One region of the Bacillus sp. BSL6 genome, then DNA from elsewhere that is predicted to be linked to it. Evidence: riboswitches for the same ligand, from Rfam matches in the RefSeq annotation. Region 1 holds a riboswitch; the other holds the start of a gene.
What was found. A riboswitch is a leader RNA that binds a small molecule or an ion and turns the genes downstream of it on or off. The one in region 1 is predicted to bind S-adenosylmethionine.
Positions count from the first base shown of each region.

Region 2: linked by a shared signal. The riboswitch ahead of RCJ96_RS20470 (bifunctional O-acetylhomoserine aminocarboxypropyltransferase/cysteine synthase) and the one ahead of metK (methionine adenosyltransferase) in region 1 are both predicted to bind S-adenosylmethionine.

Region 1 is NZ_JAVGCW010000001.1:105,153-109,461, reverse strand. Features, by position in the region: gene RCJ96_RS00700 (hypothetical protein) at 53-232, shown strand; gene RCJ96_RS00695 (hypothetical protein) at 239-415, shown strand; gene RCJ96_RS00690 (GNAT family N-acetyltransferase) at 439-963, shown strand; gene metK (methionine adenosyltransferase) at 1,005-2,204, opposite strand; SAM riboswitch class I at 2,374-2,495, opposite strand; gene pckA (phosphoenolpyruvate carboxykinase (ATP)) at 2,724-4,309, shown strand, end outside.
Region 2 is NZ_JAVGCW010000006.1:272,127-276,435, reverse strand. Features, by position in the region: gene RCJ96_RS20480 (transcriptional regulator YeiL) at 1-262, opposite strand, end outside; gene RCJ96_RS20475 (YjjG family noncanonical pyrimidine nucleotidase) at 369-1,064, shown strand; SAM riboswitch class I at 1,338-1,442, shown strand; gene RCJ96_RS20470 (bifunctional O-acetylhomoserine aminocarboxypropyltransferase/cysteine synthase) at 1,535-2,833, shown strand; gene metA (homoserine O-acetyltransferase MetA) at 2,817-3,722, shown strand; gene RCJ96_RS20460 (homoserine dehydrogenase) at 3,864-4,309, shown strand, end outside.

The DNA of each region.
Region 1 (4,309 bases):
GGAATTCAATTTTAAAACTTGTACTAAAAAATAAATCGGAGGTCTACATATTATGGAACTTTATAAAAAATTAACAACAACATTCATCCTCTTATTTATCGCTTCCATCACTGTCGGCTTTTCTCTAAAAGGAGCAATCCCATACGCGACATTGGTGAGCATTATATTTGCGACACTATTTTTACTAAGCAGTGCTTTTTGCGCGGGCAAAGCACGTCAAATGAAAGGTTGATTACATATGTTCCAGAAGAAACCAATCCTTTGTAAATCATGTGAAAAGGAAATACAAACGTATGAAAAGGCTTGGATTCATATGCCATTTCCAGCAAGTGGCATGACGAATATGAGAAAGTATATTGAACTAGAAGGAGAGATTTATTGTAGCTCGTGTGTTGAAATAATGAACAAAAAATAGTAAATACAAAAGGGGGACTTACATTGTTTGAATCAAACCGTATCCAGTTACGAAAATTTTCCGAAGATGATATTCTAACATATTATAAATGGCATAATGATATAGACGTTATGAGTTCAACTACTCTCACTCTTGATAAATATTCCCTTCAAGACACAGAAAAACTTTGCCAACAATTTATTCATTCTTCGGACTCTAAAAGCTATATCATTGAAGAAAAAGCTACGCATCTTTCAATTGGTATTACTTCTTTAATTCATATTGATTCGTATAATCGAAACGCTGAATGTATTATTGATATTGGTAACAAGGATTACTGGGGGCAAGGTTATGGGAAGGAAGCTTTCACCTTATTATTGGATTATGCATTTTTAGAATTAAATTTACATCGCCTTTCTTTACGAGTATTTTCTTTTAACGATAGAGCAATTAAATTATATAAATCGCTCGGTTTTCAACATGAAGGAACTTGTAAAGAAGCTATATTCCGCAATGGCACTTGGCATGACATTGAACTCTTCGCTTTATTCCAACGTAATTATATATAAAAAAAGCTTTGCGCTCACTGCGCAAAGCTTTTTTTCATATATTATAGACCAGCTTGCTCTTTTAAAGCTGCAGCTTTGTCTGTACGTTCCCATGATAGATCTACATCAGTACGTCCGAAGTGGCCGTAAGCTGCTGTTTGTTTGTAAATTGGGCGACGTAAGTCTAGCATTTTAATAATACCAGCTGGGCGAAGATCGAAGTTGTTACGAACTAGTTCTACTAGTACGTCTTCAGATACTTTACCAGTGCCGAATGTATCAACTGAAATTGATACTGGTTGCGCTACACCGATTGCGTATGCAAGTTGTACTTCTGCTTTTTCAGCAAGACCAGCTGCTACGATGTTTTTCGCAACATAACGAGCTGCATATGCTGCAGAACGGTCAACTTTCGTTGCATCTTTACCAGAGAATGCACCGCCACCGTGGCGAGCGTATCCACCGTAAGTATCAACGATGATTTTACGTCCTGTTAAACCAGCATCACCTTGTGGTCCACCAATTACGAAGCGGCCAGTTGGGTTAATGAAGAATTTCGTTTCTCCATCGATTAATTCTGCTGGTACTACAGCTTTAATTACGTGCTCTTTTAAGTCGCGATCGATTTCTTCCCATGTAACATCTGGGTGATGTTGTGTAGAAATTACGATAGTATCAACACGTACTGGTTTACCATTTTCATCATACTCAACTGTAACTTGCGTTTTTCCATCCGGACGTAGGTATGATAATGTATCATTTTTACGTACTTCAGTTAAACGGCGAGCTAATTTGTGAGCAAGCGAGATTGGAAGTGGCATTAACTCTTGTGTTTCATTACATGCGAAACCAAACATTAAACCTTGGTCTCCTGCACCAATTGCCTCAATCTCAGCGTCAGTCATTTGACCTTCGCGTGCTTCTAGCGCTTGGTCAACACCCATAGCGATGTCAGCAGATTGCTCATCGATAGATGTTAAAACTGCACAAGTTTCTGCATCGAATCCGTATTTTGCGCGTGTGTAACCAATGCCTTGAATTGTTTCACGAACGATTTTTGGAATATCTACGTAAGTAGAAGTCGTAATTTCCCCCGCTACCAATACTAAACCAGTTGTTACAGTTGTTTCACAAGCTACACGTGCATTTGCGTCTTTTGATAAGATCGCATCTAAAATTGAATCAGAAATTTGGTCACAAATTTTATCTGGATGTCCTTCAGTTACAGACTCAGATGTGAACAGATGACGTTTTTTTGTCATGTGGTAAACCTCCCTACAGTAATTGTATATATTGTACGGAACTCATCCTTAATTTGCCACAGATTGCGACATACATTTATTCTCCCACACAAGCATACAGAAAAACCTTTCCTACATAATAGAGAGGAAAGGTTTAATTTGCTACTTGCATACTGCTTTTTGCCCTTCGCTCTTATCGTTCGAGACCTGTAGCCTCGCACAGGTTTTAGCACCTATTCACCTGTATTTACCACTACAAGTGAGGTTGCTGGGCTTCATCGGGCCTGTCCCTCCGCCAGCTCGGGATAAGAGAGTATCCGTCCCAACCTATACTAAAGAAATGATATTCATTTGTCAATTAATATTCACATTTTCGTGAAAGTTTTTCTCAATGCGCCTAAAATGAAATATTAATAAGGAAATAATGTATTCACACAAACAAAAAGAAATAAATAGTATACATTATTTATATAATTGTGTTATACTCTTGTTGGGGATTACGAGAAATATTTCATTAAATGAAAAGGATGGTATATAAATATGAGTACTGTGAATGTCCAAATTGGTTTACACGAATTATTGAACGGAAGCAATGCACAGATTCAACTAAGTGTTCCGCAATTAGTGGAAAAAGTATTAATGCGAAATGAAGGGAAATTAACTTCGACTGGTGCCGTTTCTGCTTCAACTGGAAAATATACAGGACGTTCTCCTAAAGATAAATTTATTGTGAAAGAAGCATCGGTTGCTGACAAAATTGCTTGGGGAGCAGTAAACCAACCGATTTCTGAAGAACATTTTAATAAATTATATACGAAAGTTTTAGAATACTTAAAAGAGAAAGAAGAGTTATTCGTCTTCAAAGGATTTGCAGGCGCTGACCGCAATTACCGCCTACCAATTCAAGTTATTAATGAATATGCATGGCACAATTTATTTGTACATCAACTATTCATTCGTCCAACTGAAGAAGAATTAACAACTCATGAATCAGAGTTCACAATTGTTTCTGCACCGAATTTCAAAGCTGATCCAGCTGTTGACGGTACAAACTCTGAAGCATTCATTATGGTTTCATTCGAAAAACGTATCGTACTAATTGGTGGTACAGAATACGCTGGAGAAATGAAAAAATCAATCTTCTCTATTATGAACTTCTTATTACCTGAACAAGATATTCTTTCTATGCATTGCTCTGCAAACGTAGGTGAAGAAGGCGATGTAGCATTATTCTTCGGTTTATCTGGAACAGGTAAAACAACATTATCTGCTGATCCAAACCGTAAATTAATCGGTGATGATGAGCACGGTTGGTCTGATAACGGTGTATTCAATATTGAAGGCGGTTGCTACGCGAAATGTGTAAACCTTTCTCACGAGAAAGAACCACAAATTTTCGATGCAATCACATTTGGATCTGTTTTAGAAAACGTTATCATTAATGACCAAACGCGTATCGCAGACTATAACGATACTACTTTAACAGAAAATACTCGTGCTGCATACCCTATGCATGCGATCGACAATATCGTACTGCCAAGTGTTGCAGGACACCCAAATACAATTATCTTCTTAACTGCTGATGCATCTGGCGTATTGCCTCCAATCAGTAAGTTATCAAAAGAACAAGCTATGTATCACTTCTTAAGTGGTTACACTAGTAAACTAGCAGGAACAGAGCGCGGTGTTACATCTCCGCAAGCAACATTCTCAACTTGCTTCGGTTCACCATTCTTACCACTTGATGCATCTCGCTATGCTGAAATGCTTGGTGAGAAAATCGAGAAACACGATGCGAAAGTATTCTTAGTAAACACTGGCTGGACTGGTGGCGAATACGGCGTTGGTAAACGTATGAACTTAGGTTACACTCGTGCAATGATTCAAGCAGCATTAAGCGGTGAACTTGCGAAAACTGAAACAGCTAAACATGACATCTTCGGTCTTGAAGTTCCACTTCACGTACCAGGTGTACCTGACGAAGTGTTAATGCCTGAACAAACTTGGGCTGATAAAGCTGCATATAAAGCTAAAGCAATCGAACTTGCAAATGAATTCAAAGCTAACTTCAAAAAGTTCGACAGCGTATCTGAAGACATTATTAACTTAGGCGGTCCAATCGCTTA
Region 2 (4,309 bases), on a different contig from region 1:
ATCCTAATTCCCCAATGAACGAAGGTGCCTGAATAAAGTTAATCAAGGAGACCTTTCCGTTTTTGTGACTCATATATATTTTTGCTTTCCCAGAAATTAAGTAATAAAGATAAGGAACATCGACCCCTTCATTACATATCTTTTCTCTCTTCTGAAAGGAATGTAGTTCAGCATACGGTAAGATATCAAAAGAAAAAAGAGTATGGAAATTGTAAGTTTGTATGTAATGAGAGATTTCTTCGCTATTTCTGCTGACTTTCATGTTTTCACCTCATGTTTAGTATGAGATATCTCCTATTATTTTTACAAGAAAGAATGATACGATTTACGTAAATTTGTTTTTGTAGAAAAGAGAGTGTGAAGGGCTTATGAAAAAATATAAAACATTATTATTCGATGTAGATGATACATTGTTGGATTTTCAAAAGGCAGAAAAATCGGCATTACGTATGCTTTTTGAAGAGAAAGGGATGTCTCTAACTAGCGAGATTGAAGCGCAATATAAAAAAATTAATAAAAGTCTTTGGACTGCTTTTGAAGAAGGTGAAATAAATCGTGATGAAGTTGTAAATACACGATTTTCAATTTTGTTTAAAGAATACGGGGAAGAAGTAGATGGGATATTATTCGAAAATAATTATCGCAGTTACTTAGAAGAAGGAAATCAGCTCATGGAAGGTGCTTTACAATTTATAAATCAAATTCAAAGTGAGTACGATTTATATATAGTGACAAACGGTATTTCTAAGACGCAAGATAAACGATTACGTAATGCAGGGTTACATGCCTTGTTTCAAGATATTTTCGTTTCTGAAGATACAGGTTATCAAAAGCCGATGAAAGAGTATTTTGATTATGTTTTTGAAAGGATTCCTAACTTTGTGCCTGAAGAAGGGCTCATTATTGGGGATTCGTTAAGCGCTGATATGAAAGGTGGATATGTAGCGGGAATTGATACTTGTTGGTTTAATCCAGAAAGGAAATTAAATGATAGTGGGATTATACCGACATATGAAGTGCATAATTTTGAGGAGTTATATGCATTATTGAAGCAACATGTGTAATGAGAATAGGCAGTGGAACTTTTGTCCACATTGCCTATTTTTTTAATTTGTAGTTTCGTTATGTTTTGGAAGTGGAAATGCATTTCCGATAGTAGCTGCCCCAAGCATTGGTAATAGTAAATTAAGCGGAGGTTTTAAAAGGTCTTTTTCAAATGGATATAGAATATATTTCTTTTGTTATGTACATTAAGTTCTTTGTATTTAATTTAGAACATTCAGAAAAACTAATTGACATTAGGAAATTATTGCTATAAAATCAACGGTAATTGCATAGTCTTATCAAGAAAAGGTGGAGGGACAGGCCCGATGAAACCTTGGCAACAGCCGTATAACGGAATTGTGCCAAATCCTGCAGGTAGTAATCCTGAAAGATAAGAAAGAGCCTTTAGAGCGTGTTTTCAAACTGCTCCTTTCTTGTTTTCAGGAAAGGGGCAGTTTTTTATTTTGTATAAAAGAAAGGAGAATGAGAAATGGGAGAATCATGGGGGAAAGGAACGATTTGTGTGCAAGGTGGCTATACGCCAAAGAATGGAGAACCGCGTGTTTTACCGCTTTATCAAAGTACAACTTATAAATATGATACTTCGGATGATTTAGCAGCATTATTTAATTTAGAGGCAGAAGGATATATCTACACGCGTATTGGAAATCCTACTTTAGCTGCATTTGAGCAAAAGCTAGCAGATTTAGAGGGTGGCGTAGGAGCTGTTGCAACGGCTTCTGGGCAAGCTGCTATTATGCTTGCTGTTTTAAATATTTGTAGTAGCGGAGACCACTTGCTTTGTTCTTCCACAGTTTATGGCGGGACGTTTAATTTATTTGGAGTGAGTTTGCGTAAACTTGGTATCGATGTTACATTCTTTAATCCGAATTTAACTGCTGATGAAATTGTGGCCCTTGCTAATGATAAGACGAAACTCGTTTATGCAGAATCGCTAGGAAATCCGGCGATGAATGTTTTAAATTTCAAAGAACTTTCAGATGCAGCGAAAGAGTTGGAAGTACCTTTTATCGTGGATAATACATTAGCAACTCCTTATTTATGCCAAGCATTTGAACATGGAGCAAATATTATCGTTCATTCTACGACGAAATATATTGATGGGCATGCAAGTTCGTTAGGTGGCATTGTAATTGACGGAGGGAACTTCGATTGGACAAACGGGAAATATCCTGAACTAGTTGAACCGGATCCAAGTTATCACGGCGTAAGTTACGTTCAAAATTTTGGTGCAGCAGCTTATATTGTGAAGGCACGTGTTCAATTATTAAGAGACTACGGAAATTGTATGAGCCCATTTAATGCGTATATTAGCAATATCGGCTTAGAAACATTGCATTTACGAATGGAGCGTCATAGTGAAAATGCTCTTGCAGTTGCTAAATGGCTTGCTGATCATGAACGTATTGAATGGGTGAACTATCCGGGATTAAATAGTAATGAAAATTACTCGTTAGCACAAAAGTATTTGAAAAAAGGTGCTAGTGGTGTTTTAACATTCGGCATTAAGGGAGGATTAGAAGCAGCAAAAGAATTTATCGCAAATGTAAAACTAGCAACTCTCGTAACGCATGTGGCTGATGCGCGAACTTGCGTTATACATCCTGCTAGTACAACGCATAGACAATTAAGTGCCGAAGATCAGCGCTTAGCTGGCGTCACATCAGATTTAATTCGTTTATCAGTTGGTATAGAAGATGTTTCGGATATTATTGCAGATTTAGAAGCAGCGCTAGTCGGAGGCAAACAACATGCCGATCATAATTGATAAAGATTTGCCAGCTCGCAAAGTGTTGCAGGAGGAAAATATTTTTGTAATGACAAAAGAGCGAGCAGAAACACAAGATATCCGGGCATTGAAAATTGCTATATTAAATTTAATGCCTACAAAGCAAGAAACAGAAGCGCAATTACTTCGTTTAATTGGAAATACACCGTTGCAATTAGATGTTCATTTACTTCATATGGAATCGCATTTGTCTCGTAATGTCGCACAGGAACATTTAATGAGTTTCTATAAAACATTCCGTGATATTGAGAATGAGAAATTTGATGGACTCATTATTACAGGAGCACCAGTTGAAACCCTTTCTTTTGAAGAGGTAGATTATTGGGAAGAGCTTAAACGTATTATGGAGTATTCAAAAACGAATGTAACATCTACGCTTCATATTTGCTGGGGGGCACAGGCTGGTTTGTATCATCATTATGGCGTTCAAAAGTATCCTCTTAAGGAAAAAATGTTTGGTGTATTTGAACATGAAGTTCGTGAGCAACATGTGAAATTGTTACAAGGGTTTGATGAGTTATTTTTTGCCCCGCATTCTCGTCATACGGAAGTACGAGAGAGTGACATTAGAGAAGTGAAGGAGTTAACGTTATTAGCCAACTCTGAGGAAGCGGGCGTTCATCTTGTTATTGGGCAAGAAGGAAGACAAGTGTTTGCGCTCGGTCATAGTGAATATAGTTGTGATACGTTAAAGCAAGAATACGAACGAGATCGTGACAAAGGGTTAAATATTGATGTGCCGAAAAACTATTTTAAACATAATAATCCAAATGAGAAGCCGCTTGTACGGTGGAGGAGCCATGGGAATCTATTATTCTCTAATTGGCTGAATTATTACGTGTATCAAGAAACCCCTTATGTATTATAAAAAAAGATTGTGTCGCACGTGGCAACGTTTTCTTTGTAAAGATTAACTTATATTTTTCCGAATGTTCGAAAAACATTGTTTTTCAGATTTTTTACTCATATAATTTCATCTAAACACAATTTTTGAGGGGTGGACAGTATTATGAAAGAAATTCAAGTTGGCTTATTAGGTCTTGGGACAGTTGGTAGCGGTGTAGTTCGTATCATTACAGATCATCAAGAGCGGCTTATACACCAAGTAGGTTGTCCTGTGAAAGTAACGAAAGTACTAGTACAAAATATTGAAAAAGAGAGAGAAGTAGAGGTACCTTCTACTCTATTAACACAAGATGCACATGAAATTTTAGATAATCCAAATATTGACGTTGTCATCGAAGTAATGGGTGGCATTGATGATGCAAAATCATATATTTTACAAGCTTTACAAAGCGGGAAGCATGTTGTGACTGCTAATAAAGATTTAATGGCGTTACATGGGGCGGAACTATTAGCGGTAGCAAAAGATAATAAAGCAGATTTGTTTTATGAAGCAAGTGTAGCCGGAGGAATTCCGATTTTAAGAAGTATCGTAGAAGGACTTTCTTCAGA